3 regions of the Ochrobactrum teleogrylli genome follow, and region 1 is predicted to be linked to each of the others. Evidence: riboswitches for the same ligand, from Rfam matches in the RefSeq annotation. Region 1 holds a riboswitch; each other region holds the start of a gene.

Region 1 (10,542 bases):
CGCGGAACACCATGCCAAAACCGGCAGTGGATTTGCCCTTGCCCTTGCCGGTATGGACAATCACAAGACCCTTTTCCTCGGTCTTGGTGGCTTGTATCTTGTCGCGCGCGGCCTTCTTCTTGCGCATCTTGTCGGCATGGCGCGCATTCAGCTCTTCTTCCGTCATCGACAGAAGTTTTTCAGATTTCTCAGCCATTTGTCGCCCTTTCCGGATTCAACTTCTGAAGATTTTCCAATATGAACCGCGCTGAATTCGAACGCGGCGTCCAGAAACCGCGCTCGATGGCATCGTTCAGCTTCGCGGCGGTTTCCGCCAGCGCTGCCGGGTTCTTTTCAGCCATGAAATCATGCACCGCCTTGTCGGCGATATAGGCCTGATAGACCGCCTCGAAATGATGGTTCCCGACTTTTCCGGTGGTCGCCGCAAAGGCGAACAGATAATCGACCGTCGCTGCGATTTCCGCCGCCCCCTTATAGCCGTGGCGCATCACGCCCGCGATCCATTTCGGGTTTGAGGCGCGTCCGCGCACCACCCGCGAAAGCTCTTCCTCAAGCGTGCGGATCACCGGCTTTTCCGGTCGCGAATGATCGTTGTGATAAACCGTTGGCATGGCACCGGTCAGGTTTTCCACCGTCGCGGCCATACCGCCTTCGAACTGGTAATAGTCGTCGCTGTCGAGAAGATCATGCTCGCGATTGTCCTGATTCTGCACGACGGCCTGCACCGAACGCAGGCGCTCTTCGAGAAGGCCACGCTCTGCCTGCCCCTCCTCGCCCGCGCCATAGGCATAGCCGCCCCAGACAAGCCAGGCTTCCGCCAGATCGTTGCGCCCAACCCAACCGTTTTCGTCGATCAGCGCCTGCAATCCAGCGCCATAGGCACCGGGCTTCGAGCCGAACACGCGATAGCCTGCACGGCGTTGCGCCGTCTTTTCATCGACTCCACTGGCCACAAGACGCACCTGCTCTGCCGCCATGCGCGCCGCAATCGGATTGTCTTCCGCGTCTTCGGCGAGCGCTCCCACCGCACGCACGGCCTTGTCGAACAAGGCGATCTGTTCGGGAAACGCATCACGGAAAAAGCCCGATATGCGCAAGGTCACGTCCACACGCGGACGCCCAAGCATAGCGGGCGGCACGATTTCGTAGCCGGTGACGCGCCGCGAGGCCATATCCCAGACCGGCTTGACGCCGATCAGCGCCAGCGCCTGCGCAATGTCGTCGCCGCCAGTGCGCATATTGGATGTGCCCCAAGCCGTGAGACCGAAGGAGGTCGGCCATTCGCCATGGTCTTGCGTATAGCGGGTAACCAACAGTTCCGCCGATTTGCGTCCGAGTTCCCACGCGGCAGGTGTTGGCACCGCACGACTGTCAGTCGAGAAGAAATTACGCCCTGTTGGCAAGACATCGGGCCGTCCGCGCGTTGGCGCGCCGGATGGTCCCGGCGGCACGAAGCACCCATCGAGCGCAGCCAACAGTCCTTCGATTTCTGCGGGGCCACAGGCAAGAACGCTGGGGCGCAGATGATCGACGATCGCTTGCAACACGGCACCCGTCTGTTGCCAGTCTTGCGGACAAGCCTGCTCGCCCGAGACAAGCTTTGCTGCCAGAAGTTCAATACGTTCCACCGTATCGCCCGTGATGCGCCAAGTCGCCGGACTAACCTCGGCCAGCAATTCCGGCTTCGGCCCTGTCCACGGATCGGCCATGTTGCAATCCAGCGGATCGAAACCTTCATCCAGCCCCGCATCAGCCGCAATGGCGCGCTGCAAGCTCTGGTCACCGGCACTCCCGCCAAGCGAAACCGGCACACCACGCGGAACACGGGCCAGCGCCACCAGAAGATCGGTCAAAAGCCGCGCTTGAGGCGCTTGCCCGAAAATATGCAGCCCGTCGCGGATCTGCATTTCCTTCAAATCGCAGAGATAGGCGTCGAGCTTTTGCAGCGCCATATCTTCATCGTCATGGTCGTGAATGCCCGCATCGCGGTCGAGGCCGATATCGCGCACCAGATCGAGAATCTGCCCCTTGAGCCGCAACAAACGGCGTGGATCGACGCCCGAGGCTTCGTAATATTCATCGACCAGCGCTTCGAGATCTTTCAGCGGGCCGTAGCTTTCGGCGCGGGTCAAAGGCGGCGTCAGGTGATCGATAATCACCGCACCCGCACGGCGCTTCGCTTGTGTGCCCTCGCCCGGATCGTTGACGATAAACGGATAGATATGCGGCGTGGGCCCGAACACAGCTTCCGGATAGCAGTGTTCCGACAGCGCCAGCGCCTTGCCCGGAAGCCATTCGAGATTGCCGTGCTTGCCCATATGAACAATGGCATCGACATTCGCCACGGCGCGCAAATAAGCATAGAATGCGATATAGCCATGTGGCGGCACCAGATCCGGCGAATGATAGCTTTCCTTCGGATCGATATTGTAGCCGCGGGCGGGCTGAATGCCGGTCAGCGTTTCGCCAAGCCGCATCAGCGGCAGCGCAAAAGCAATGCGTTCCCGGTCGTAGAATGGATCGCTTTCCGGCTCGCCCCAGCGGGCGGTGATTTCCGCCTGAATCGCATTGGGAAGCTTTTTGAAAAAGTCGTTGTATTGATTGAGCGAAATGGTTTCGCGAATCTCGCGCCCATCGCGCGCGGCATTGGTCGGCCCTGCCATCAAAAGCTGCATCAGCGCATCGCCATCAGCAGGCACTTCGCCAGTCTGATAGCCCGCATCGGCCATGGCCCTGAGCGTCTCAACCGTTCCGGCAGGCGTATCCAGACCGACACCGTTGCCAAGCCGCCCGTCACGGTTGGGATAGTTGGCGAGGATTAACGCCACACGGCGTTCCCCGGCCTTCTTCCGCTTCAGTCGGACCCAGTTCGCCGCGAGTTTCGCAACAAAAGTCACGCGGTTTTCATCGGGCTCATGGGTGACGATATTCGCCTCCACCGCCGCATCGAACTGCCGCGCCGATTTGAACGAAACCGCACGCGACAGGACGCGCCCGTCCACTTCCGGCAAGGCAACATTCATGGCGAGATCGCGGGCCAGCAGTCCCTGCTGCGATGCCTGCCAGACCGCCTTTGGCGTGCCCGAAAAAATCACCTGCAAAACCATGTTGCCGCGCTTGTCGAGTACCGTCGGCTTGCGCTCAGCACCTGGCGACGAAATGGCAAAGCCGGTCGCGTTCAGCACGATATCCGGCGCGCAATCTTCGAAAACACCGTCCACCACGGCAGCGGACAGCCGGTCCTTGAGGCTGGAGACGAACAGAGGCAGCGGGTTGATGCCTTCCGCCTGCAAACCCGTAATTAGTGCTTCAACCGGCTGAGTCTGGCCGCTTTGCACCAGCGCGCGATAGAAGACGATTGCCGCAACGGGTGCATTCTCGATCCAACGACTGCTGATGAGATCGAGCGAAACCACCGCCTCGCCCGGCCACCAAAGCCCCGCCTTGAGCAGTGGCGCGGCTTCGGCTGGCTTTTCGCCGCCGTGGATCAGCGCGGCGCAATAATCGAGGAAAGCGCGCATGTTGGAAGCGCCGCCCTCAATCAGATAGCGCCACAACGCGTCACGGTCAGCGTTTGCAACCGTCGAAAAGCGATCCAACCCATGATCCGGCTTGTCGTCGCCCGGAAGCACCGCGATCTTGACGCCGTTGTTCACAGCGCAGGCATGAAGTGCTTCCAGCCCATAGGGCCAGTAGGTTTCACCGCCGATAATGCGCACGACAATCAGCTTTGCATGACGCACCGTCCGCTCGACATAAGCATCGACGGACATAGGATGCGTCAGGCTCAGAAAACTGGCGAGCCGCAGGCTTGGCCCGTTTGGCTCAGCGCGGTGCGCCTGCGCAAGACTGGCCAGCTCCGTGTCGGCGGCGGAAAGGAACAGAATGTCACCGGGCGTCTGGCCGAGATCGACGGCCTCATTGCCGTCGCTGATCGTTCCTTTCTGGGCAAGCAGAAGATGCATTACAAAACTGCGTCTTTCACGGCCTTGGTAATGGCGGTTTCATCGATCTCATGCAGGCCGATGACAACGAGACGCGTCGAACGGGCTTCATCCTTGCCCCATGGGCGGTCGAAGTAATGCTCGATACGCGGGCCGACAGCCTGCACCACTAGACGCATCGGCTTGCCGGGCACATCGACAAAGCCCTTGAGGCGCAGAACATCATGGTCGGCGATGATGGTCTTCAGCTCTTCGGCAAAAGCCTTCGGGTCCGACACGGAACCGGCCTCGACCACAAAGCTCTCGAATTCATCATGATCATGCTCGTGACCATCGGCATGATGAATTTCATGATGCGACTTGCGGTTGGCGATATCGTCTTCCGTACCAACGCCAAGACCAAGCAGCACATCAGCGCCAAGCTTGCCGAAGCTTGCAGGCACCATGTTGACGCGGCGCGACGAGCGCTCGGCAACATCCGCCTTCACGCTATCGAGGCTTGAGGCATCGATCAGGTCGGCCTTGTTGAGCACGATCAAGTCGGCCGCATGAATCTGATCTTCAAACAGCTCTTCCAGCGGGCTTTCATGGTCCAGTGATTCATCGGCGGCGCGCTGCGCATCCACCTTGTCATGATCATCAGCGAAGCGGCCTTCGGCGACAGCGGCGGCATCGATCACCGTGACCACACCATCCACAGTCACCTGCGTCTTGATTTCCGGCCAGTTGAAGGCAGCCACAAGCGGCTGTGGCAAAGCGAGGCCGGAGGTCTCGATGACGATGTGATCCGGGCGATCCGCGCGGTCGAGCAGCTTGGTCATGGTCGGGATGAAATCGTCCGCAACGGTGCAGCAAATGCAGCCATTGTTGAGTTCGATCACATCTTCCTCGCGGCAGGTTTCGATGCCGCAACCTTTCAGAATACCGCCATCGACACCAAGATCGCCAAATTCATTGATGATCAGCGCAATGCGCTTGCCATTGGCGTTTTCAAGCAGATTGCGGATCATCGTGGTCTTCCCCGATCCGAGAAACCCGGTAATCACGGTCGCCGGTATCTTTTGGCCCTGCATAAAATTATCCCTTCATCTTGAGCGGCAAGCCCGCCGCCATGAAATAAACTTCGTCTGCCGCCGCAGCGATGGCCTGATGCAAAAAGCCTGCATGATCGCGAAATTCCCGCGCCATGCGGTTTTCCGGCACGATGCCAAGACCCACCTCGTTGGAGACGAAAACAACCGGCCCGCCCAGCTCAGAAAGCGCGGTCACCAGATCACGCCCTTCCGCAGCAATGTCGCGTTCGGCCATCATGAGATTGGTGACCCACAAGGTCAGGCAGTCAACCAGCACAAATCTGGACGATTGTGCCTGTTGCAAAAGCGCGCCCTTCAGCTCGAACGGCTCTTCGACTGTTTGCCATTGCGTGCCGCGCCGGTCGCGATGCACCGCGATGCGACTTTCCATTTCTCCGTCGAAGGCCCGACCAGTCGCCAGATAGACCGGCTGAAGCCCGGAGGCTTCAACCAGTTTTTCGGCATAGGACGATTTGCCTGAACGGGCTCCGCCAAGAACAAAGGTTATTTTTCCGGGCAGAGCCATGCTTTCAGCCTTCCAGTTCCGATGAGGCGTAATGCTGGATGAACCAGCCAAGCGCCAGACCAATCACCGCCCACATGAACAGGTTCGTCGCCAGCGAGGCGACCGCATATTGCGACGCAAGCAGCGACGGAATAGGCGACGCAATATCCTCAGGATGCGGCGCGCCATAGAGATGCGGCGCAATAATGGCGATGAGGCCGAGCAGTTTTGCCCAGATTTCTCCGCGCAGCACGATGAGATAAAGGCCGACGCCGCTGAGAACAACCGTCGAAATCCACCAAAGCTGGCGCTCTGCAAGATCGTCGGCAGGCATGGCTGGCAGTTCCGGCGACAGACCGAGCGCAGGCAAGAATGCCACCGCAAAGAAACCGGCCATGCCCCAGTAAAGCCCGTTCTGCACGGTGATCGGGCGACCAATCAGCAGCGCGATACCGCCAAGCAGCAGTGCAAAACCGGCACCCGCAACAAGATTGGCGAGGATTGTATTGCCAAGGCGACCGAAAGGCAGTTCTGCTCCGGCTCCTTCTTCCTCCGGCGCGGCAGTTGTCGCATGGTCATGGGCAGGCGTCTCAGCGGCGTGTTCATGCGGCGCGGCTTCCGCCGGTCCGTGGCTATGGCCGCCGCCCGCCTCTTCGTAAACTTCCGCCTGAATGATCAGCGGCACGGTTTTGAGATACATGGCAGGCGTCACCAGAAGCCCTGCCAGAAGGCCCGCAGCAAGCGTGGCCAAGAGATAACGGATCAACATTTCAATTCCCCAGCTGCAAAGCCCGTCGGTAGCAAACGCTATCCGACGCTCTGCAATGTCAGCTTCCTAGAAAAACAGACATATGGTCATTTCCCCATGCAAACCGGCCAAGGGCGCGGCTCACAATGTCGATGCAAAGCATCAATGGCAGGGAAAACCGTAAGAATGGCGGGTATCATGCGCTGAATCGTGCAGCGCATCCGAATGCGCAATGCCAACGCCATAGATAAGAAACGCGCCGAGAAGCAGGGAGACCACCGCCGTACCGAGGCGCGCAGCCAAAGGCAGGGGAATAGTAGCGGAGACAGAATTATTCATACGTGCAGCCATGACAACCTCCGTGCAGGCAGCAGGGAAAAACCTCCCATGGGGCGCGGGTAAAATACCCTTCTGCAACAGGCAGGTCTCCTGGCTCGCGGGTCGTCGGTAATGTCACCGCCTTCCCGGAACGTGATGTTCCAGTGGCTGCCGGTTGCCCGGCTTGGCTTCATTCCTCTCCGCTCTACAGTCGCGGGGTCGGCTGCGATAGAAACGCCCTGATTGGGTCCGTCCTTCGCATTCCCTCTTGGTTTCACCAGATTCGTCCGGCGAAAACCTGTCACATGCGCGGACATTAAGCCTTTGCTGATAGGCCGTCAATCAGCGCGAGGGCGCAGAAATTGCCCCTTGCGCCGAACCCAGCGGTCGATGGTCTCCGCCTTGGCATTGATCCTGGGCCAGAGCCACAACATCACGCCCACCACCAAACTCCATGCGATCACCACATCCGATAGAAAATGCGCGCCCATGAAAACACGGTTCATGGAAATCAGCATGAGGATTGGAATGAAAATCGCGGCGGACATAACGCGCCAGCGTTCAGGAACGAATATTAAAAGCGACAGCATCGCAGCCGCAGCAGCGCCCTCTCCCGACGGAAATGAGCAGTTTTTGCTACATGTCGCAGCCATCTGCCAGGCCGGTGTAAAATTCATTGAGCCGCCAAATTCCAGCAGATGTCGTGGCCGCGCTCTTCCGATCAGCAACTTCAGGCTTTGCGTTACGATGCCTGGGCCAAGCGCAAAGGTCAGAAGCACATAAAGCACCTTGTGAGGGGCGATAGAAAGGATGGGGCGCCGCCACAACGCGTAGAAACCGATCAAAACCAGCATTGCAGCCAGCAACCAACACTGACTGACACGGTGGAAATCCCTAAGGGCGACCCAAGCCGGTGAATTCGACGCGGAAAAATCCCCGTGTTTGAAAAAATATCGGCTGGTAATCAAATCGACCTGAGGCGAAACAATGAACAATGCATTGACCGCCAAGAGTGAATATACGTAGAGATGACGGCGAAAAACAATATGAGGATTTTGATATAAAAACCTCAATATCAAAATAGCCTCATTATAATTTTAAATATATTTTGAATGAAACGAGATGGTAAAAATGCCAGTATAAATTTTTATACGATACAGTATATTAGAATTATCTGAAATTTATATATAATTAAGATTTATTGTCATATCAGACCAAAAAATAGCCCTGATACGTGAAACTATCGAGACTGAACGAGTACAGTTGTGTCAGATCAGCGAAAACAACGCATCGATATCGAGACAGGCTTCCAGCCCTTCCGCCAGTTCATCCAGCGCCGCTTCGACGCTCAGGCGGTAATTGCCTATTCCGCCCTCAACACCTAGCGCTGCGAGAAATTGCTGCCGAAAACGATCCGCACCGAAAACACCATGTAAATAAGTGCCCATGATGCGGCCATCGGCAGATATCGCACCGTCATCATGATTTTCGATGCGCGCGAAAGGCCTGAACATATCCGCACCTGTCGTGCGGCCAACATGAATTTCATATCCCTCGAGCGGCGCATCATAGAGCAGCGAAGTCGCCTTCACATTGCGGACGACTTTTTCCGGCTCCATGACCGTCTCGATGTCGAGCAGCCCCAGCCCTTCTGCTTCGCGCACCTGCCCTTCGATACCGTGCGGGTCATGGATGCTGCGCCCCAGCATCTGAAACCCGCCGCAGATACCCAGCACATGTCCGCCCCGCTTCACGTGCTGTACCAGATCGCGATCCCAACCGTTTTCACGGAAAGCCAGCAGATCGGTGATCGTGGATTTCGTTCCCGGCAGTACAACCAGCCCGGCATCGGGCGGAAGAGACGTACCGGGCGGCACCATGACCACCTCCACCGCAGGCTCGGCTTTCAGCGGGTCCAGATCGTCAAAATTGGCGATGCGCGGCAACATCGGCACCGCAACTTTTAGCGCCTTGTCAGCACTGCGCACGGCGCGCTCCAGAACCACCGAATCCTCGGCAGGCAATCTGGAAACCGCCTTTAGCCACGGAACCACACCGAACGAGCGCCAGCCGGTGAAGCGTTCGATTGCTTCCAGCCCGTCATCGAACAGAGAAATATCACCACGAAACTTGTTGATGATGAAACCGCGCACCATGGCGCGGTCTTCGTCCGACAAAATTGTATGGGTTCCGACCAGAGAGGCGATCACCCCGCCCCGATCAATGTCGCCGACCAGCACCACCGGCACATCTGCCTGCGTTGCGAAACCCATATTCGCAATGTCGCCCGCCCGAAGGTTGATTTCCGCGGGCGACCCCGCACCTTCGATCAGCACGAGATCAGCGCCTTCACTGACGATGGAAAAGGACTCCATCACCGACGCCATCAACTGCGGCTTCAATTCCTGATAATAGCGCCCGCGTGCCTCGCCACGCACCTGACCCTGCACCACGATCTGGCTGCCCATATCTGTCTGAGGTTTAAGCAAAACCGGGTTCATATGCACCGAGGATGGCACGCCCGACGCCAGTGCCTGCAACCATTGGGCACGACCGATTTCGCCGCCGTCGTCACTGACAGCAGCGTTGTTCGACATGTTCTGAGGCTTGAACGGGCGGACCTTCAATCCGCGATTGCGCGCCACACGACAGAGCCCAGCGACAAGCACGCTCTTGCCGACATCAGACCCCGTTCCCTGAAACATAATTGCCCGTACCATAGGACCTGCGTAGCCGAAACGGCAAGCCATGGCAATCTGGGTCGCAGCCTATGCTTTACAGCACATCCGAAGCGTTCAACGACACACCTTCTATGCAAAAATGCGCATCAGTTTATTACAAATGTGAGCAAGATTATTCCAATAGAGCGTTGGCAGCCATCCGGTCTTATGCTCTAGTCCACAACAGAGGAGCGGTACTCAACTTTCAAAGCTGAGGGAGGAAACCATGGATGCTGCCGAACAAAACCAGTTCGAGCTGAATGAAGAACAGCTTGCCATTCAGGAAATGGCGCGCGGCTTCGCCAGCGACCGGATTGCACCCCACGCGCTGCAATGGGACCGCGACAAGCATTTCCCGGTTGATGCACTCCGCGAGACCGGATCGCTCGGCATGGGCGGCATTTACGTCCGCGAAGATGTTGGCGGATCAGCGCTGAAACGCATGGATGCAGTGCTTATTTTCGAAGCGCTCGCAGCGGCCTGCCCGTCATTCTCGGCCTTTGTTTCAATCCACAACATGGCTGCGTGGATGATCGACACATTCGGCAACGAAGCGCAACGACAGCAGTTTCTGCCCAAGCTGACAGCGATGGACTGGCTTGCCAGCTACTGCCTGACCGAACCGGGGTCCGGCTCGGACGCCGCCGCCCTTCGCACCCGTGCGACGCGGGACGGCGATCAATATGTCATCAACGGCGCCAAGCAGTTTATTTCCGGCGCCGGAGAGACTGACATCTACGTCACCATGGTGCGTACCGGCGAGGACGGTCCGAAGGGTATTTCCACCCTCATTGTGCCGAAAGATGCACCCGGCCTGTCGTTTGGCGCCAATGAATACAAGATGGGCTGGAACTGTCAGCCGACGCGAACCGTCATTTTCGACAACTGCCGCGTGCCGGTGGAAAATCGGCTTGGCAATGAAGGCACCGGCTTCAAGATCGCCATGGCGGGTCTTGACGGCGGGCGTCTGAATATAGGTGCCTGTTCGCTTGGTGGCGCGCAATCCGCGCTCGACAAGGCGCTGGAATATTGCGGTGAACGCAGAGCCTTCGGACAAACGATCGACCGTTTTCAGGCCCTGCAGTTTCGCCTTGCGGACATGGAGACGGAACTTTCGGCAGCGCGCCTGCTGCTTTATGCCGCCGCCAGCAAGCTCGACCGCAAAACCCACGATGCTGGCAAATGGTCGGCGATGGCCAAGCGGTTTGTGACCGACACGGGCTTCAATGTCGCC
Region 2 (10,542 bases), on a different contig from region 1:
GCCTCCTCATGGGGCGTTGCCACGTCCTCCATCAGCCCCACTGCGCCGACGGCGTTCTGGATCGTGTCGAGCAGGGTCAGACCCGTGAAGACACGGATCGTCAGCTGCTTTTCCTGCGGCTTCAACGTTTCCCAGGACTGGATATCATTGGAGAGCGGCACCTTTTCCGGCAGCCAGAAATTACCCGTCAGTCGGTTCCAGACTTCCAGATCCTTGTCGTCTTCGATGCGGTTCCAGTTGATGGCGCGCACGAGACCCGGGGTCTTTCCTTTGCCGGTTTTGAATTGCATGTTCATTGGATTTCCTCTGGTCACATCTGGAACTTACAAAGCGCAGGAAACGCAGCCTTGCACCTGTGTCCCCTCAAGCGCCATCTGGCGCAGCCGGATGTAGTAGATCGTCTTGATGCCTTTCTTCCAGGCATAGATTTGAGCCCGGTTGATGTCGCGGGTCGTGGCCGTGTCGCGGAAGAACAAGGTCAGCGACAGACCCTGATCGACATGCTGGGTCGCAGCCGCATAGGTGTCTATGATCTTTTCCGGCCCGATCTCATAGGCGTCCTGATAGTAATCGAGATTATCATTGGTCATGAATGCAGCCGGATAATAGACGCGACCGATCTTGCCTTCCTTGCGGATCTCGATCTTGGACACAATCGGATGGATCGAAGAGGTGGAGTGATTGATATAGGAGATAGACCCGGTCGGCGGCACGGCCTGTAGGTTTTGGTTGTAGAGGCCACCCTCCATCACCGCCTTTTTCAAATCGCGCCAGTCATCCTGCGTGGGGATCGCGATGCCTGCCTTTTCGAAAATCTCACGTACCTTTTCGGTCGCGGGCTGCCAACACTGATCCGTATATTTGTGGAAATATTCACCTGACGCATATTTGGATTTTTTAAAACCGCTGAACGATTTGCCCGCTTCGACGGCAATGCGGTTGGAAGCACGCAGAGCGTGGTAAGTCACGGTGTAGAAATAGATATTCGTGAAATCCACCCCTTCTTCCGAACCGTAGAAAATCCGCTCACGGGCCAGATAGCCATGCAGGTTCATCTGACCAAGGCCGATGGCGTGGCTTTCATCATTACCGCGCGCGACAGACGGCACCGAGCTGATATGGCTCAAATCAGAAACCGCCGTCAGCGCCCGAATGGAGGTCTCGATGGTCTTTCCAAAATCCACTGAATCCATCGCGGCTGCGATGTTGAGCGACCCCAGATTACACGAAATATCCTTGCCGAGATGGGCATAGGAAAGGTCTTCATTAAAGATGCTGGCTTCGCTCACCTGCAGAATTTCCGAGCAAAGATTGCTCATGGTGATGCGCCCGTCGATCGGGTTGGCGCGGTTCACCGTGTCCTCGAACATGATATAGGGATAGCCGGACTCAAACTGGATTTCCGCCAGAACCTGGAAGAATTCGCGCGCGTTGATCTTCCGCTTGTGGATGCGCGCATCATCGACCATTTCACGATATCTTTCCGTGACCGAAATCTCGGTCAGCGGCTGACCATAGACCCGCTCCACGTCATAAGGCGAAAAGAGATACATATCCTCATTGTTGCGGGCGAGTTCAAAGGTGATATCCGGGATCACCACACCGAGCGACAAGGTCTTGATACGGATTTTCTCATCGGCATTCTCGCGCTTGGTGTCGAGGAAGCGCATGATATCGGGATGATGGGCATGCAGATAAACCGCACCGGCTCCCTGTCGTGCGCCAAGCTGGTTGGCGTAGGAGAATGAATCCTCCAGAAGCTTCATCACGGGAATAATGCCCGAAGACTGGTTCTGGATCTGCTTGATCGGCGCGCCGGATTCGCGAATATTCGTCAGGCTCAAGGCCACGCCGCCACCGCGTTTGGAAAGCTGCAATGCGGAATTGATGGAACGTCCGATGGACTCCATATTGTCCTCCACCCTCAACAGGAAACAGGACACGAGTTCGCCGCGCTGCTTCTTGCCCGCATTGAGGAATGTCGGCGTTGCAGGCTGATAGCGACCGGAAATGATTTCATCGACAAGGTCACGCGCCAGTTGCTCGCTGCCGCGCGCCAATGCCAGCGCCACCATGCAGACGCGGTCTTCATAGCGCTCCAGATAGCGCTTCCCGTCGAAGGTTTTCAGCGTGTAGCTGGTGTAATATTTGAAGGCGCCCAGAAATGTCGGGAAACGGAACTTTCTCGCATAGGCCTCATCGAAAAGATCACGCACGAAATTGAAGGAATACTGGTCGAGCACGGCCTGCTCGTAATAGTTCTCGGTTACCAGATAATCCAGCTTCTCCCGCAGATTATGGAAGAAGACCGTATTCTGATTGACGTGTTGAAGAAAATATTGCCGCGCAGCTTGCCGGTCACGGTCCAGCTGGATGTTGCCTTCATCGTCATAGAGATTGAGCATTGCGTTCAGCGCATGATAGTCCAGCCCATCCGTAGATTTGACGGGCTTGGGGCTGTTCGACGCTGCCGCTTGTGGCGCGTCCTCCGCAATCGGCTCTGCATCGCGCTCGCGGATCAGGGTTGTGTCGGCCGTGTCCAAAATCGTTCCATCCCGTTCCTGACATTGCCAATGTCTTCATCGGTTCCCAAAAGCTCGAAGCGATAAAGATAGGGAACCTGACATTTGGCGGAGATTATTTTGCCGGCTATGCCAAAAGCTTCGCCGAAATTGCTGTTGCCCGCGGCGATCACGCCGCGGATCAGCGAGCGATTGCCCGCATTGTTGAGAAACCGGATGACGGGCTTTGGCACCGCCCCCTTGGTTCCACCGCCGCCATAGCTTGGCGTCATGAGCACGAATGGCTCGTCTATCTGCAACAGGCTCGTGTCATCCTCACCCCTTTGGAGGATGGGAATGCGCCTCGCGCGCATTCCAAGCCGCTCTACGAAACGGTGCGTGTTCTCGGAGCGACTGGAAAAATAGACAAGGAGACCCATTGCAGAACTCATGGCGAAGCCACGGTCACGAAAGGCCGTTGATCATATCCGGGCGAAAACCGGCCCAGTGGGTTTCACCGGCCACGACGACCGGCACCTGCCGGTAACACAGCCCCCTCACGAGATCGAAAGCCTCCATATCTGCAGAAATGTCGATGACCTGATAATCAATCCCCTGGCGGTCGAGGGCGCGGGTTGTTGCGGTGCACTGGACGCAGGCGGGTTTGCTATAGACGGTAACGTTCATTTCTTCCTCACTGGATTGGGCGCAAGCTGACTGGGACCCGTCCGCCGTATGGGGGACAGATGCGCATAAAAGATCGTTCGCGCACGGGACATGCGCGTGAAGACGGACAAAATGGGGAAAGTCAGCGATGCATGAGCACCACTGGACCGCGCAAAATCACCTCTGGAAAGGTGGTCCTGAACTGAAAGGACAATACAAACTGCACAATGTGTCAGACATGGACTTCACCCCGAAGCTTGTGAGCGGGTATTCGGGGTAGCAATCGGCAAGAAGCACAACTCGCCTCAATGACTGCACACCAACCGGACACCCCGCCCGTGGACGTTCATTGCTCAAGGCAGGTCTCCTGGCTCACGGGTCAGCGCCCTTGTCGGTCTTCCCAGCTTACGCCAGTGACATGATCAACAAGAACTCACCGTTTACAGTTGCGGGGGCAGCTTCGGCTTCGTCTCAACCTTCATGGCGGCGACTCACCGAATTCCCTCTTAGCTTTCGACCCATCGAATCGAAAGAACCTAGAACACTATATATAGTAGTCTAAGTTAAAAATCGGTCAATAGATAGTTGCGGAAAACGCGCGTCGGTGGGCGAATACGTCAATCGCGACGACGAAACGACGAGGCATCGATGTCGTGCCTTTGCAGCCTTGCATAGAGACTACGGCGCGGCAGTTGCAGCACTTCAGCAGCAACGCCCACATCGCCATTGCATCGTTCGAGCGTGGCGCGGATGACCCCTTCCTCGAACCGATCCATCTGTTCGGATAACGGCAATGTGCTCGGTTCATGTTCAGGGTCATGCCGCAAGCCAAGCACCACCTGTTTGGCATAATTGCGCAGCTCGCGCACATTGCCCGGCCAGTCGTCGGAATGGAGCCGTGACTCGATGGCTGCATCGATTGCGGGGCGCGGTTGCCCGAACTGGCTGGCGGCCTCGTCGAGAAAATAGGCAAAAAGGAGACCTATATCCTTGCGGCGTTCACGCAAGGGCGGAATGCGCAACCGCACCGTTTCTAGCCTATAGAAAAGATCAGAGCGAAAACGCCCCGCTGCAACGGCACCGTCCAGATCGCCTTTGGCGGCCGCAATCACCCGCAGATTGACAGCACGAGGCTCTCCGGTCAGCGAAGGCAACTCGCGCTCCTCCACAACCCGCAGCAACTTGCCTTGCAGGTTGACCGACATGCTGTCGATCTCGTCAAGAAAGAGCGTACCCCGATCAGCATCGGCAATCCTGCCGCGCTGAATACGATTGCCAAACAGGACGTCATCTGCAACCGCATCGGGGAGCGCAGCGCAATCAATCGCAACGAAGCCGCGAGCATGGCGCGCACTCCAGCGATGCAACAGTCGGGCGACAAGTTCCTTGCCCGTACCAGTCTCGCCTTCGATCAGTACATCAACATCGACGCTCGCCAATTGGCGAATCGTGTCGCGCAGCCGCACCATGACCGGCGTTTCGCCCAGCAATGGATAATCCTGCTCGGCTTCCGCCGCAGCACGGCGCAGACGCCGGTTTTCCAGCACCAGACGGCGCATTTCCAGCGCACGGCGCACACTGGAAATCAGGTGATCGGCTGCAAAGGGTTTGGCAATAAAATCGAAGGCGCCCTTCTTGAGCGCCGTGACGGCCATGCCGATATCGCCATGGCCTGTCATCAGAATGACCGGCAATTCGGGGTCACGCGCCAGCAGCGCTTCCATAACGGCATGGCCATCGATACGCGGCATCCGAATATCGGTGACGACAACGCCGGGAAAATCGGCGGTCAGATTGGCTAGCGCCGACTGGCCATCGCCGTGGGTTTCAATATCGATCCCGGCAATCTCGAAGGAATCCGCAAGGGCCGTGCGAAACGGCGCATCGTCATCGACCAGCATCACGCGCAAGGGTTCACTTTCCGTCATGCTCACCGTCCTTATGCACCCGCTTCCACGTCGCAGCAAAAGCCGCACCACCCAGTGGTGAAGGAACGACCCGCAACGTTCCCTCCAGTTCCGTCATCAGATCGCGCGCGATACCGAGCCCAAGACCAAGCCCGTCCGGTTTGCCGGTGACAAAGGGGCTGAAAATCTCATCATCCAGTTCCGGATCAATACCCGGACCGTTATCTGCAACGATCAACGACACTTGTTCATCGTCTTGCTCGATGATGATTGCGACATGCGGATCGGGCTGCGCCGTCACCGCATCGAGCGCGTTTTGCAGCAAATTGACGAGCACCTGTTCCGAGCGGATACGGCAGGCGAACACCATCAATTCTGATTGCTCCGGCATATCCAGCGGTACATTGGCATTGCGAAAACGGTCGCCCATCAACACCATCGTGCCATCGACCAGTTCGTTCAGTGGTATCGGACGCGCAACGCTGCCGCGTCGACGGGCAAAGCGGCGCATCTCCTGCGTAATGGAGCCGATGCGCGCCGTCAGATCGACGGAGGTCGTCAGATTTGCGGCAACCTTGTCGAGCTTGCCCTTGGACAGATAGTGCTGCGCATTCTCGGTCAGCGTACGGATGGTCGCGACCGGCTGATTGATTTCATGCACAAGGCCCGCAGTGATCGAGCCAAGCGAGGCCAGCCTGTTTGCCTGCGCCAACTCCTCACGGGCATCACGAAAGCGCTTGTCGGCGCGCTCGCGCTCGATCATCTCGGCACTTAGTTCCGCCGTGCGTTCGGCGACAGCTTTTTCCAGCGCAGCGCGATCAGCAGTTGCACGCGCAGCGTGCGTCATGCGCCAGTAGACGGCAGCGGCAAGCAAAAACACCACCAGCATCGCCGCAACGGTGATCAGTCGCGCCAGATCATGGGCCGCCTGCATGGACGGTGCGGTCGGCTCGATATGGACCAGTTTCAGCGCGGTCCCGGCAATGGGTTCTTCAACGACGACGAACGGATCGCCGGAAGGTCCGCGCATCACCCCTCCAGACTCAAAAGCATAACGGCTCGGCTGGAGATCGGCGGCATGGAACTGCCCGCTTTGGAGAATTTTCGTCCGTTCGGCGGTGGTAATCGGCTGGAAAGACCGCAGCGCTTCCGGCATATCGGTCGACGCCAGAATGATTCCGCGTGGATCAATCACAAAGGTCTGACCCGGATCGTTCGTCCATGTAGTGACCAACCGGTGAAACTCAAATTTCACCACCACCACGCCGACCGGATTGGTCTGATCACCGATGCGCCTGGAAAGGAAAAGACCAAAACGTCCGCTCAGATCGCCGATGGCGTAATATTCGGCGTCACCGGCAGCCATGGCGCCCTGAAAATAGGGGCGATAGCTATAGTTGCGTCCAACAAAGCTTTCCGGCGTGCCTGCATTCGATGAGGCAATAACGACACCGTCACGGGCGATGACATAGATGATAGGCGAGCCGATCTCACGGGCCAGAAAACCGAGATTGGCATTCAAGCGCGCGACGGCGTCCTGCGCCCCGCCTGCCAGCACATCCCGCAGATCGCTATATTCCTTCAACGCGACAGGAAGGAGACGAAACTTGGCCAGCTCACTGTCGATCAGACGTGTTTGCTGACGCGCAACAAGTGTTGCGTTCTGACGCAACCGTTCGGTCGCGCCCTGCTCCGTCCATAGTTTTGCAGCCGTCCAGAAACCCGCCGCCAACATAATAGCAAAAGCAAGAAGCAGGAGTTTCACCGCGTTTCGGGACATCTTCATTTGTGCAGAATTATGCAATATCCAACGCAAAGTCACGCAGATTTTTGCACAAACTATGCAGACTTACGCAGCCGCGGACCATCTTTTTCAAATAATTTCAAAGAATTAAACTTTTTAACGCCGCTCTATGGCGATTGAAATCCGCGTACCGCATCTTATCGCCACCACGAAAATGGGAGTTTCGTCAGGAGGGGTTCACCTATGCAGCGATATCAATGCCCGCCTAAAGTTAGCCGGACGGGGACTTCAATTTCCTCAACGCCAATGGCGCTTTTGTGGCGGAGCGCGGTTCATAGCTGAACCCTCCTTTCACAATTTCAGACAATCCGGCTTCGGTTTTCAAGCCGTCCGGCACCACAGCCTTTTAAAACCCTCAACACAACAGAACCCGACTGGCAGCGCAACGAAGCTGCGCTTCTGCAACGGGTTGATCCTCAGATATCGAGACATGTGAAGGAACAATAATGGCCTCAATAACATCCGAACGGAGTGATGCGCCGAGCACCAACAGTCGGCTTAAATCGATCATCGGTGGTTCTACCGGCAATTTGGTCGAATGGTTCGACTGGTATGTCTATGCTGCTTTCACGCTCTATTTCGCACCGCATTTCTTCCCCTCCGACAGCCAGACCGCGCAGCTTTTAAGCGCCGCAGCCGTCTTTGCCGTCGGCTTCGTGATGCGTCCGATTGGTGCGTGGATCATGGGCATATATGCCGACCGCAAGGGCCGTAAGGCTGGTCTGGCACTCTCCGTGACACTGATGTGTGCTGGTTCGCTGATCATCGCGCTCACCCCTGGATATGAGACCATTGGAATTGTCGCGCCAGCCCTTCTGGTCCTCGCACGACTGATGCAGGGGCTGTCGGTCGGTGGCGAATATGGTGCGAGCGCCACCTATCTTTCTGAAATGGCGGGGAAAGACCGTCGCGGCTTTTTCTCATCGTTCCAATATGTGACGCTGATCTCCGGCCAGCTCTTGGCCATTCTTCTCCTGATCGTTCTGCAATCGACCATGGAAACCTCGGCGCTGGAAGCCTGGGGCTGGCGTATTCCATTCTTCATTGGCGCTCTGCTTGCCGTTGTCGTCTTCTGGCTGCGTCGCGGCCTTGCGGAAACCGAAAGCTTCAAGAACGCGAAAGCGAAGGATGCGCCAAAATCGGGCTTCTGGACCCTGATCAAGTACCATCCGAAGGAAACTGCGCTGGTCATGCTTCTGACCGCTGGTGGTACGCTCGCCTTCTATGCCTACTCGATCTATATGCAGAAATTTCTGGTCAACACGTCGGGCTTCAGTCGTGAAGTGGCAAGCCAGATCAATGCCGTGACACTGTTTGTCTTGATGTGCCTGCAGCCGATAGCCGGTGCGCTTTCGGACAAGATCGGTCGCAAGCCCCTGATGATCGCCTTCGGTGCGGCTGGCGTGCTGTTCACCTACCCGATTTTCACCACGCTGGAACAGACCCGCGATGCATGGACTGCCGGGATTCTCGTTATGGCGGCACTGATCATTGTGACCGGTTACACCTCAATCAACGCAGTAGTAAAAGCAGAACTTTTTCCGGCTCATATCCGTGCGCTTGGCGTGGCGCTGCCCTATGCTCTCGCCAATACACTGTTTGGCGGCACGGCGGAGTATGTCGCGCTGAGCTTCAAGAATGGCGGCTGGGAACGTGGCTTTTACTGGTACGTCACCGTCATGATCGGCATTTCCTTGATCGTCTATCTCCGTATGCGGGATACGAGCAAGGACAGCATGATCAAGGAAGACTGATCATATTGCCTCCCAAGCGCAAAGAATGCCGGGCCTATGGCCCGGCATTCTTTTAGAGGGGCTCTATTTTAAGAACGTAAAGCTCTCTTTCCGATCCATTGGCATTAGCTTACCCAAACGGTCACCGGCGTTCTGAAACGGTGCGTGCGGCATTTTCGACGAGTGGTCCGAAACTGTCGCTGAAGCCTTCCGCCGACCATTCCTGCAGGCTGCCAGCCACATGAATTGCGCCGACCGGATTTCCGCCCGCATCAAGAATGGCCGCGCCAATAGCAACTTCGTTATGCAGAAGCTGGCGACACAAGACAGAATGCCCGCGTTCCCGCGTGGCATTCACCTGCTCCATCACCTCTTCCAGAGAGCGAATCGTATGGGGCGTGAAAGGCGTCAGGTCGGAACGGCTGACGATATCCGCGATTTTTTCGTCGGGCAGTCGTGAAAGAATGGCAACGCCACCCGCCGTGCAATAGGTCGGAACGGCATGGCCGACGAGCGTCGCGCTGAAGATTTCGTGCTTTGATGGCATGCGCACGGCGTAGACAACCCGGACATCGTCGAAAAGCGAAAGATCGACGCGTTCACGCACGCGGCGACGGAGCTCCAACATGATCGGGTTGGCGCGTTGTAGCATCGGATTGAGCCGCAACAGATCATGAGTCATATCGAGGATGCGCAAGCCCGGCAGGTAACCGCGATCTGCGGGATCGCGGGCGATCACATCAAGTTTTAGCAGTGAATGGACGATGCGCTGGGCTGCGCTTCGATCGATCCCAGCTGCAGTCGCTATCTGGCTCAGCGACAGCGGATGCCGTGCCTTCTGAAACGCCATCATGACAGCCACGGTCCGCGCAACAGAGCGCAGGAACAATGGATCTTCATTATAGGCTTCCCCCTCATCGGGGTCAAAAGTGGAGATGCCGCCCAGGTCTCGAAATGTGTTCATGGGAAAAATCTTTAGTCGCCGTTCAAGGATTGACAAGTACCAAAATTGGTCCCTAAGATAAAAATAGATATAGATGTATCGCTGACAGATACACGTTCCTGCCCGAGGGGGCAAATCTATGAAATGGGAGTATGCTCGTGTCAAAACGCGTGGCTGTCGCTGGCTTTTTGCATGAAACAAACACGTTTGCTGCGGCTCCAGCCGATATGGCGGCATTCGTTCAAGGTGGCGGTTATATTCCGCTGTCGCGCGGTGACGCGATTGTCGATCACGCGCAAGATGTCAATCTGGGCATTGCCGGTGCACTGAAATTTGCCCATGAAGCGGGATGGGAAATTGTGCCGATCCTGTGGGCAGGGGCCATACCGTCTGCACTGGTCACAGAAGATGCTTATGAAACCATCGTCTCGGAAATCGTTGCCGGGCTAAAGGATTGTGGTCCGCTCGACGGGATTTTCATCGACCTGCACGGTGCAATGGTTGCTGCGCATGTCGATGACGGTGAAGGTGAATTGCTTGAGCGGATTCGCGTCGTCCGCCCGGAAGAGCCGATTGCAGTCGCGCTCGATCTGCACGGTAACATTACAAAGCGCATGTTCGAACTTTCCGATGTGATGGTCGGTTTCCGCACTTATCCGCATGTCGATATGGCTGAAACCGGTTATCGTTCGGCCAAGGCGTTGCAAGCCCTGATTGATAAATCGGATGTCTGGCCGCATGGCTGGCACAAGACCATGCGTCAGGGCGACTATCTCATCCCGATTGCCTGGCAATGCACGGACGAGCAACCCGCCAAGGCCCTCTATGGCATGACGGTTGACCTGCCGGAAAATGTGCTGACAGCCTCGCTTTTCATGGGGTTTCCCGCCGCTGATTTTGCTGAATGCGGCCCTTCTGTCTTCGCCTATGGCTGGGACCACGCCGCGGTTGAGCGTTGCGCGGACGCCATCGCCAATGCGCTGGCCGC
Region 3 (10,542 bases), 1.3 Mb from region 1:
CCTTGATCTCGGCAATCGCATGATCAATGGTCTTGCGTGTGCCGCCATGCTGCTGAATCGTCATGGTGCGCAGGCGCGAGCCTTCTTCCATGCGGTAATGTTCAAGGATCGGCGCGATCTGGTTCGTTTCGCAGCCAAGGCCAATCAGCAGGATACCGCCGAAATTCGGGTGCTTGGCATAACCCTGAATGGTGCGGGTCAAAAGGCGATAGCCTTCAGACTTGGTGTTGAGCGCGCAACCGCTGCCATGGGTCAGCGCCACAACGCCATCCACATTGTCGAATCCGTCGAGACCGCCCATGCGGTTGAAATAGTCAGCGATATAGCGCGACACGGTGGCCGAACAGTTCACCGAGGAAATGACGCCGATATAGTTGCGCGTGCCCACGCCACCAGCGCCGCGATCATAGCCCATGAAATGGCGGCGTTCGGCTTCCGGCAACATGCCGCGTTCTTCGATATCGATGGAGAACTGGTGTTCATGTTCGGAAGGCAGCATGGCGAGGTTTTGCAGATGCACATGCTCGCCGGGCGCAATGTCCTTGGTGGCAACGCCGATGACCTGTCCGTATTTCAGAACTTCCTTGCCTTCTGGAATGGCGCGGATCGCCACCTTGTGGCCGCGTCCGATCAGTTCGCGTGCATTGATGCCTTCCAGACCGATGGGGTCGCCAGCACGAACGGAAATACGCGCAACCGCGACATCGTCGGACGTATGCAAGAGAATGACCGGCGCTGCGGCAGCCGGAGAAACGGAAATATTCATGGGTCTGACCTCACTCCCAATTCATGTCGTCGCGGTCATGTCGCTATAGGCGACCTGTCGCGCGGCTCGTTATCCATCCAACGCTGCTTGGATTGCTCCAGATGCGTTCGCATGGCCGCCTGCGCCTGAAGCGGATTCCTCGCCTCCAGCGCTGCATAGACGATTTCGTGTTCTGCCAAAGCCAGAACCCACGTATCGTTATTCTCAAACCGTGTTCTGATCTGCGACGTCAGCGGGCTGTGCCGCTCATCGAAGAGATCGCGGATAATTCGTACCACCACCGAATTGCCTGCCTGTTCGGCCAGCAACAGGTGAAACTGCCGGTCAAGCTCCATCGCCCGGCGGTCGACATGCACCTGGGCGCGCATTTCGTCGAGCGTGGCGCGCAAGGCAGCCAAGGTCTCCGGCGTCATGCGCGCACAGGCCATCACCACCAAACTGCCTTCGATCAACTCGCGCGCCTGCATGATTTCAAGCGGGCTTTCGCCGATCGAAACGCCTTGCGTCACAACGCGCTTTTCCGGCTCGGCGCTGACATAAATGCCGGAACCCATACGGATTTCGACATTGCCGGCAATTTCGAGAGCGATCAGCGCCTCGCGCAGCGACGGGCGCGACACGCCCAATTGCTGGGCAAGCTCGCGCTCAGCCGGAAGCCTGCTTCCCGCCGGAAACTGCCCGGCCTGAATGAGACCTCTCACCCGGTCGGCAATCTGCTGGTAAAGCCTGCGGGGTTCCGCTGTGGCCGCAAAGTCGCTCATCGTCGCTCCCAAATTGGCCTTACCATAATTCCGGTCAGCCCCAAGCGCAATATGCCTGAATCGGTGCGAAAATGCGGCAAATCGCGCAGTACCACCGAAAAGTTCAACGCTATTTTTGGGCTATAAAGCCTATTGGCTTGACCAATTTAGTGCGGATTGCTTAGTTGTGACCTGCAAATTCGGGAGCATTCCATGCAAGACAAGCCAGTGATTCTTCAGTTCGGCACCAGCCGTTTTCTGCTCGCCCATGCCGATTTCTTCGTCGCCGAAGCGCTGGCAACGGGCGATGCAATCGGCACGATTGCCGTGGTGCAGACCACCTCCAATCCGCAAAGCGCGCAACGCATCGCCGCACTGAACGAGGGCAAGGGTTATCCGGTCGTGATCCGTGGTCTGGTCGATGGCAAGCCGTCGAAAACAGAGCACAACGCCAGGGGCGTGACCGCTGCCTATTCCGCGCATACCGACTGGGCCGCGATTCTCGATCTCGGCGCGACGGTCCAGGTGATCCTCTCGAACACCGGCGACAGGGGTTATGAGCTGGATGCAAGCGACGACGCATCGCTCATCGCCAATCCGCTGACCCTGCCGAAAAGCTTTCCGGCCAAGCTGCTCGTGCTGCTGCACAATCGCTGGCAGAACAACCCGGATGCACCGCTCTCGATTTTTCCGTGCGAGCTGATCTCCCGCAATGGCGACAAGCTGCGCGCAATTCTGATCAGGCTGACGCAGGACTGGAAACTGCCGGACAGCTTTGCCCACTGGCTGGAAACGCGATGCATCTTTGCCAATAGTCTGGTGGACCGCATCGTCTCCGAGGCCATCGAACCGGTCGGCGCCATCGCCGAACCCTATGCGATCTGGGCTATCGAACAGGCTGACGGTCAGACGCTGCCATGCCGTCACAAGGATATCGTCGTCACCGACGATCTGGCGCGCTATGAGCGGTTGAAGCTTTATCTGCTCAATCTCGGCCATAGTTTCATTGCCGAACGCTGGCTGAAGGGCAATCGCCCGAAAGACGAAATCGTGCTGGAAGCCATGCAGGATGAAACCATCCGCAGCGAGTTGGAAGCCCTGTGGCGTGAGGAAGTGCTACCGGTTTTCGCAGCAGACGGGCTTGGCGCGGAAGCGGAAGCCTATGTGGTTTCCGTGCGCAATCGTTTTCTCAACCCGTTCCTGAAGCATCGCATCGCCGATATTGCTTCCAATCACGAGGAAAAGAAGCAGCGCCGCTTTGCGCCCATCATCGCGCGGGCGGAAGAGCTGGGGCTCGGTCTGGAACAGCGCCGGTTGAAAGCGGCGCTGTAAGCCGTCAGGCGGCGCAGGCGCAGTAACGGATATGACAGCCGCGCTCGCCGCTATGCTCGACCTCCACATCGACACCGAACACGGAGCGAATGCGTTCCACGGTTAAAACCTCTCGCGGCGCGCCCAGCGCCGCCAGACGCCCCCTGTCCATCACCGCAATGCGGTCGCAGAACATGGCCGCATGGTTGAGGTCATGCAGCGCTGCCACTACCGTCAGGCCTATCGTTCGACTTTGACGCCGGACGAGATCGAGAAGGCCGATCTGGTGGCCGATATCGAGATGATTGGTCGGCTCGTCCAGCAACAGGATGCGCGGCTGCTGCGCCAGAGCGCGGGCAATATGCAGGCGCTGGCGTTCACCGCCCGACAATGTGTGCCAGTTGCGTTTGGCCAGATGCGACATGTCCACATGCGCAAGCGCCTGATCGACGATGGCGTCATCCTCCGCAGACCATGGTGAAAGCGTACCGAGATAAGGCGTGCGCCCAAGCTCCACTGCCTGCCGGGCGGTGATGCGCTCGGTCGTTTCCGCCTGCTGTTCGACCAGCGCCAGCAAGCGCGCAATCTCGCGGCGGTTGAAGCGTTCAATCGGCGCCTCGCCGAGATAAACCGTACCGCTGCGCGGGCGCTTCAGACCTGAAAGCAGCGATAGAAGCGTGGTCTTACCGGAACCGTTCGGCCCGATAATGCCGAGAAACTCGCCCTCGATCACATCGAGCGAAACGCCGCGCAGGATTTCGACGCTGCCTGCCGACCATGAAAGATTCTGTGCCGACAGCATCATGCCCGCGCCCTCCTTTGCCCAAGCAGCAGCGCAAAGGCCGGAGCGCCGACCAGCGCCGTCACCACACCGATGGGCAGCACCTGTCCCGGCACGATGATGCGCGACACGATGTCTGCTGCGATCATGAAGATCGCGCCGATCAAAGCGGATGTGGGCAGCAAAACGCCATGCCGGACACCCACCACCATCCGCGCCGCATGGGGAATGACAAGGCCAATAAAGCCAATGGACCCGACAATGGAGACCATAACCGCCGTCATCATGGCGCTTGCGCCAATAAGCACGGCATAAACACGCCGCACTGGAATGCCGAGCGAAGCAGCGGATTCTGCGCCGAAAGTGAAGGCGTCGAGCGCACGCGCATGCCACAGGCAGACCACCAGCCCGATCAGGCAAGCAGGCAGCGCCAGCGTCACATCCGGCCAACGCACGCCGGACAGATTGCCAAGCAGCCAGAACATAATGCCCCGCGCCTGCTCGGCATTGGCCGCCTTGGTCACGATGAACGAGGTCAGCGCGTTGAAAAGCTGCGATCCGGCAATACCGGCCAGAATGATCGCGCTGTTGCCCCGCCCCGCCTTCAACGCCAGCAGCGACACCAGCACAAAGGCAAAAATCGCCCCGATGAATGCGCCAAGCGACAAAGTGAGAACGCCAGCGCCGATGCCAAGAATGGCGACGCTGACAGCCCCGGTCGAGGCCCCGGCGGAAATGCCCAGAATATACGGATCAGCCAGCGAGTTGCGCAGCAGCGATTGCAGCACGACGCCGGAAAGCGCCAGCGCCGCCCCGCAGCATGCCGCCACCACGGCACGGCTGAGACGATAGCTCCACACAATGCCCTCATCGATGGGATCGAGCACATAGCCTGCATGCCACAGGCGGTTGGCGACGGTCTTCGCCACCACATCGAGCGGTATGGCGGTTTCGCCAATCGCTGCGCCCAGCCACAAGGCGGCAAGCAGCAGGATGAGCGCCAGAACCCCGGCGCTCAGCTTGTTGCTGAACGGAAGCCTTCCTATGGCTACCAATGCCGTCATTTGTTGAGGTCCGAGGCAGCGATGGCCGCCGCCAGCGTTTCGATGCCCTCAATCACCCGCAGCGAGGTGCTCATCGACTGCGCATCCATGTCGAAGACGTGGCCGTCCTTGACTGCAGGCATCAGGCTTGTCACCGGATCGCTTTCGAGGAATTTGCGCTTCACGGCAATATCGTCCGCCGGATAGCGGCGACGATCGAGTTTTGCTGCCACGATCATCGACGGGCCAGATTTGGCGATGGTTTCCCAGCCGATGGTCGGCCATTCTTCCTGGCTGTCGACCACATTCCTGATGCCGAGCGCCGACAGGATATAGGCCGGAGCGCCGAATTTTCCGGCGATATAGGGATCGGCGTCAATCTGCGTGCTGGAAAACCACACCGCAGCGGAAAGCTTGGCCCCGCTGGCGCCAATCTTGCGGCGCGCCGCATCTTCGCGCCCTTTCAGCTCGGCAATGAGCTTTTCACCGCGATCCTGCACGTTGAAGATTGCGGCCAGCTCGCCGATTTCCTGATAGACGATATCCATGGTGAAAGCGGCCGTGCGCACGCCGTCGCCGCCGCCGGAATTATCCTTGCCGACACAATCCGAAGGCGAGGTATAGGCCGGGATACCCAGTTCCTCGAACTGCTCCGGCTTGGCGACAATGCCATTCGGCCCGACATGCCATTGAAAATCCGCCGTCACAATATCGGGTTTCTGCGCCAGTACGCTTTCGAAGCTCGGGTCGTTATCGGCCAGTCGCTTGACCTTGGCGTTGACCTCTTCAAAGCCTTTCAGTACCGGGCCGAACCACACCGCCGTACCGACCACCTTGTCACCCAGACCAAGGCTGTACAAAATCTCCGTGCTGCTTTGACCGACAGCCACCGCGCGCGTCGGGGCCTGTTTGAATGTAACGTCGCGTCCGCAGTTCTTCAGCGTCAGCGGATATTGCGTTTCCGCCGCCTGCAGTGCTGGCGCGCCTGCAAACAGAAAAAGAGCGCATAAAGCGATGCGAAACGACGTCTTGCCGTGCAATGTCATGGGAAACCCCGAAATGGTGAGAGAAATGGCCACGTCAGCAAGCGACGGCGATAAGACGCCGTGAGCAAACGGAGATATCCGGGGATATGGATGACGATGAAAGAAAGCGCCTTGCGGCGCGATGTGCTGTCATAACCTGCTCCTGCTCCGGGCATCCCCGCCCGTGACAATGGATAATGATGGCCCAAAGGCCCTATGACGGCAGGTCTCCTGGCTTGCAGATAATCGCTTCCATCTGCCTTCCCGTGTCTTTCAGCTTTCGCCGGTTGAACACAGTGGCATGACGCCCGTCGGCGTCACGAGGATGAACAGCAATCCGCTTACAGTTGCGGGGGCAGCCACGGTCTCGGTCCCTTTTCGGGTCGTCCTCACCGTGTTCCCTATTAATCCCCTTCACTCTCGGTCGGGGAACCGTCGTAATACTATTACGTTCGCATTGCGCTGAGGTCAAGTGGCTCTGTTTCCATTTGGCGGTATGCCCAAGCGCATAAAGCCATGGTTAACAAAGCGTTAATATCACATTGATTTTATTTAATGTTTCAAAATGCAGACATTCATCTTCCGTTCATTCGTCTCCCAATAGTGTCCACCCAACAGCAAAGGAGAACATGATGTTCAAAAAAGTCATTCTTGCAGCCGTAGCCCTTTCCTTCATCGGCGCACCGCTGGCCGCACAGGCGCAGGATTATCAGCGCAAGCCGGGTCCGCACCGCATGGACCAGAAGCCGCGTCCGCCGCATGGCAAGGAATTCGGTCGTAAAGACCCGCGCGACCATGGCCGTCAGCATTGGTCCAAGGGCCAGCGCTACAATGACTGGCGCCGCCAGCCGGAAGTGCGCGACTACAAGCGTTATGGTCTGCGCCGTCCGGGTCCGGGCCAGCGCTGGGTGAAGGTTGACAACCAGTTCCTGCTGGTCACCACGGCAACGGGAATCATCGCTGGCATTCTCGCTGGCCGGTAAGCCGCAAGCCTCAGTGTTTCTAAAAATCGGCCAGAGCAAAACTCTGGCCGATTTTCTTTTTGCAATGTTAGAAACTGACTTTCAGGCCGCCGCCAAGCGTGAACGCCTGCAAGCCGGCGCCTGCATCATCGGGGAAGCTCTTAACCTCCCCCGTTGTTCTGTTTTCCATCATCGTGTCGCCCCTCATGCGGAAGTATTTTTCATAAGCCGCCGAGAGATAGACATTTGTGCGCTCGGTAAAGGCATAAGCGACTTCGGCCTGCGTATCCAGAAACGCCCGGCTTCCGAACGTATCAGTAAAACGCTTATCCCCGTGCCAATGATCGTCGATGTCCTTGGCAGCGACAGTTGCTCCTACGCGCCCCAGCAACGAAAAAGACCATTTTTCGAATGTTGAACGCCATTCGCCGCCCACAAACAGCGCTGGCAAACTTTGCTCGTAGCTGATCCCCTTCCCAGAGAGGACGCCCGTTTTATCGCGAAATCCCTCTTCGCTGTAGACATATTGCGAGTTACCGCTGGTCCATTTCACATTCGTATATTTGAACCCGCCATGCAGATTGAAGACGTTATGTTGATTGATCTCGAAATCATGCCCAACGGCAATATCCAGATTGATGTAACGATCCAGATCTGTCTCATCGCTAACCGAACGATCTGTCCAGTCATCAAAATCATAACTTTTCAAATATGGCGCTAACCAATCGTAGTCTTCCATCTTGTGGGTGCCACCCAGCCCGATTTTCACACGGCCAACCACAGTTATATTTTTCATGGGATCGGCCCTGAAAGCGCCGGTCAGCACAGGCATTTGCGACTGCCAAAACAAATGGCTCATGCGGTTTCCGCCATTGTAGACGATTTCGTCCGCCTTGACCCAAGCGTAGCCGACACCGCCTAAAAAGGTGAAGCTTTTGTCTATATTTGTATATTGAACCCCCGCGGCCTTGTCCGCAGCATTGGCCAAAGGAAAATTTAAAAACAATAAGAATATTGATAAAACGATACGCTGCATGCGCCACTCCTGTAACAGATGACGCATAGTTATATTTTTAATATTGCACAGAAAACTGCCAGAGATAGTTCACTATTTCTGCGCCCATGAAAGGCTATCACCAGTGCGCGCACATGAGGACGACGCGCGCCTCTGAGCCTATCGGTTGCGGGCCTTCATCAGAATCCAGATGAGAACGATCATTACGACGAGGCCGATCGCCAAACCAATCAAACCGCCATAGACGGCATCGGTGTTGCCGCCGATCAATGCCCCAATGCCAGCCCCTAAAATCAGCAGGATAAGCGGCGGCAGGCATCCAATCATTGCGAGGTCCTACAAACACGATCCGATATTTGTGCACCCATAAGTGCACCCGTTTGTGGCCCCATATTTAGCGAGATTTCGCGCAAGCGACAACGGCTTCACGGCGGGATTGTCCAATCCCGCTGCAATGCCGTTGGTATACGAATGGGGCCATAGAAGACTTGCCCCGCTGTCAACCGGGGCAAATGCCTCTGCTAAGCGCCTTTGGTACCAAATATTTTGCCTGGACCTATATTTCGCGTCGGTCCGACCGCCAGCAAAACAGGCTTACCGTTTTCCTTGCTGGTCGCTACCGCAGGTTTTTGTGCGCCCACGACCGGTGCCGCAGCAAGCGCAGTGCCAGACACCATCATCGATCCGATTGCTATTATCGCTATGGCTTTCATATGCCCTCCTCTGCTGGTCTCGCCAGCAATTCGCCAAACACAGAAACGACCGTGCAGGTGACGTGCACGATCTTGACACAGAGGACGACAAAGCCGGATGAAACGCCATACGTCATCTGTCGTATTTCGACATGGCTGAACGAAGAAAATAAGCGCGCTGCTTGCCAACAAACTGATCTGCACATGCAGCAGGTCCGCGCCCCTCTGCAGCTGAAGCCTGCCGCCTCTTATAGTCGCTAAAAAACACGCGCCTCGCATCTGCGAAGCGTGCTGTTTTGCGCGCTGAGTTTTGCTGAAATTCATGCTGTGGGGTTCTTGAAACCGTCGGAGCGATTACTAAATCGAAGCCGTCATTCCAACTTTATCGTTCGATCAAATGGAGGTTCCGATGAGCGACCGTTTGTTTGACAGTCCTGTTTTTGTGAAGGACGGCAAATTTCTAATCAGGGAGATTGCAGGCCCGATCGACGCAATCGATTTTCTTTATGAATGGCCACAGGATGATCGCGATATCATCTATGAAGTGGCATGGAGCGCCTGTTGCGACGCTCACAGCGGACAAAAGCCGCTGATCGTGGCGCAAAACGCATTTGAAGGATTTGCGCGAAAGCGAAATATTCTCGAAAAACCTGAAGCCGCCATGCCGTGGATGATTTCGCATGGCAATGGCGGTGGCCGCGTTCCTGTATGAGGGAATGGCAATGCATTGGTATTTTCTGATTGAGGGAACGATCCTCTTTGCGTTTCTCTGGGTCGTATCGATGCTTTTCTGGGATACCAGACGGCGGCAGTAGCTTGAAACCCCGGCTTGTCCGGGGTTTTTTATTCATCCGCTCGGGCCTTTCTGCGGCACAAGCAGCGGACTGGCCCCCTTTCTTGTCTAATCGTGCCAGAAATGTCCCGTTCTGATCGAATAAGACACACGCTATGCGTTTAAAAGTTGCAGCTAAAACACGTGAGTATTAAGTCCCGAGCCGGGCAGCCTAAGCAATTGCCCGCCCCCGCGAGAGGCATAATTTCAACACCACTTATGCCTCTCGCCCCGTTGTCGTTCTCATGGACGCTGCACCGCGCCACGCCCAACAGCGCAACGATCAATATATCGCCCCGTTATAAAGAGTTGACCGCGCCAACAGGAACCACAGGCGGGTCTGGCCGTTCATTTGCACGGCGGGCGCGAGATAAGGATAGGTGCCATGTATAAGTTTTCGACAATCGCAGCGGTGATGGTGACAGCGCTTGTGGCGACCGTTCCAGCACAGGCCCAAAGCATCGAAATCGGACCCAACGGGATTCAGGTCAATCCAGACGATAACCGGCGCATGGATCGTGATCGACGCGGTTACGGCGACGAGATAAGCGAGCGTAGAGCCGCGAGAATTGCACGCAACGAGGGTATGGATGAAGTCGAAAGCGTGTCACGACGTCGAAACGTGTATGTTGTTCGGGGCGTGGACCGTCGAAATGACGATATGCGCGTTGTGATAGACCGCCGCACGGGCGAAGTGCTCGAAGTGCGCTGACGACATAACCCCGGTATCGCGCCGCGTCGCCGGGGTTTTTCGTTCAATTTGCGTAAGTCGGATGAACTTTTGCCGGTCGGGGTTGTTTGGTCGCCGGAGGAACCCGGTATGAGCTGGTTTGTATGGTTCATTGGCACAATGATCGTGTCGCTGTTCGCGCTCATCGGATTCACGGCTTGGGCAGAACGAGACCGAGACTGACGATGTTCGATATCGGTCTATACGACCACATATTCCTGCTTACTCGCCTTCCATGACGGTGACGTGCGAGCTGCAATAGAGACCTTGCTGAAAGACCGCGATTTTCTGGTGAAGGAAATCGAATATACTAGCCTCGCAATGTCGATGGGCTTTGCCCGCGAATGGAAGCCGACGGTGTTCGTAAAATGAGCGGCAGGTCACGCGGTGAGCCGCCTAAGACGCTCATCAACAAAGAATATCCGTTTCAAGTCGTGCTTTACCTCACAGATTGGCACCGAACAAACCTCGTTCAGATGTTGAACGACCGGGAGAGATTAGGCGGGTATCGGCTATGGAGAAGTGTGTATCACGATAAGAAAGATTTCAGCGCGGCCATGTTCCAGACCGAGGAAGGCCAGCAAGAATTCATCCGGCTTTATGGCGGCAAGGCACATAACCCGCACGACAAGTCTTCCAAGCCGT

What was found. Region 1 has a riboswitch for cobalamin ahead of WIX40_RS01200 (CbtB domain-containing protein). Riboswitches for the same ligand answer to the same signal wherever they lie in the genome.
Region 2: another riboswitch for cobalamin. It lies ahead of nrdH (glutaredoxin-like protein NrdH); the one in region 1 lies ahead of WIX40_RS01200 (CbtB domain-containing protein).
Region 3: another riboswitch for cobalamin. It lies ahead of WIX40_RS07145 (ABC transporter substrate-binding protein); the one in region 1 lies ahead of WIX40_RS01200 (CbtB domain-containing protein).

What each region holds. Positions count from the first base shown of each region.
Region 1 covers NZ_JBBHKQ010000001.1:244,622-255,163, reverse strand. The annotation lists gene cobO (cob(I)yrinic acid a,c-diamide adenosyltransferase) at 1-196, opposite strand, end outside; gene cobN (cobaltochelatase subunit CobN) at 189-3,965, opposite strand; gene cobW (cobalamin biosynthesis protein CobW) at 3,965-5,017, opposite strand; gene cobU (bifunctional adenosylcobinamide kinase/adenosylcobinamide-phosphate guanylyltransferase) at 5,022-5,543, opposite strand; gene WIX40_RS01205 (CbtA family protein) at 5,548-6,291, opposite strand; gene WIX40_RS01200 (CbtB domain-containing protein) at 6,433-6,621, opposite strand; cobalamin riboswitch at 6,673-6,905, opposite strand; gene WIX40_RS01195 (phosphatase PAP2 family protein) at 6,927-7,667, opposite strand; gene WIX40_RS01190 (cobyric acid synthase) at 7,857-9,308, opposite strand; gene WIX40_RS01185 (isobutyryl-CoA dehydrogenase) at 9,535-10,542, shown strand, end outside.
Region 2 covers NZ_JBBHKQ010000002.1:964,079-974,620, reverse strand. The annotation lists gene nrdF (class 1b ribonucleoside-diphosphate reductase subunit beta) at 1-296, opposite strand, end outside; gene nrdE (class 1b ribonucleoside-diphosphate reductase subunit alpha) at 324-2,543, opposite strand; gene nrdI (class Ib ribonucleoside-diphosphate reductase assembly flavoprotein NrdI) at 2,519-2,941, opposite strand; gene nrdH (glutaredoxin-like protein NrdH) at 2,967-3,188, opposite strand; cobalamin riboswitch at 3,508-3,722, opposite strand; gene WIX40_RS22020 (sigma-54-dependent transcriptional regulator) at 3,785-5,095, opposite strand; gene WIX40_RS22015 (sensor histidine kinase) at 5,082-6,860, opposite strand; gene WIX40_RS22010 (MFS transporter) at 7,325-8,632, shown strand; gene WIX40_RS22005 (IclR family transcriptional regulator) at 8,754-9,575, opposite strand; gene WIX40_RS22000 (M81 family metallopeptidase) at 9,707-10,542, shown strand, end outside.
Region 3 covers NZ_JBBHKQ010000001.1:1,526,179-1,536,720, reverse strand. The annotation lists gene WIX40_RS07170 (D-arabinonate dehydratase) at 1-766, opposite strand, end outside; gene WIX40_RS07165 (FadR/GntR family transcriptional regulator) at 802-1,527, opposite strand; gene WIX40_RS07160 (mannitol dehydrogenase family protein) at 1,720-2,838, shown strand; gene WIX40_RS07155 (ABC transporter ATP-binding protein) at 2,843-3,622, opposite strand; gene WIX40_RS07150 (FecCD family ABC transporter permease) at 3,619-4,662, opposite strand; gene WIX40_RS07145 (ABC transporter substrate-binding protein) at 4,659-5,687, opposite strand; cobalamin riboswitch at 5,871-6,118, opposite strand; gene WIX40_RS07140 (RcnB family protein) at 6,299-6,649, shown strand; gene WIX40_RS07135 (omptin family outer membrane protease) at 6,717-7,664, opposite strand; gene WIX40_RS07130 (hypothetical protein) at 7,803-7,970, opposite strand; gene WIX40_RS07125 (hypothetical protein) at 8,165-8,356, opposite strand; gene WIX40_RS07120 (DUF982 domain-containing protein) at 8,745-9,047, shown strand; gene WIX40_RS07115 (PepSY domain-containing protein) at 9,553-9,879, shown strand; gene WIX40_RS07110 (hypothetical protein) at 10,144-10,269, shown strand; gene WIX40_RS07105 (hypothetical protein) at 10,242-10,542, shown strand, end outside.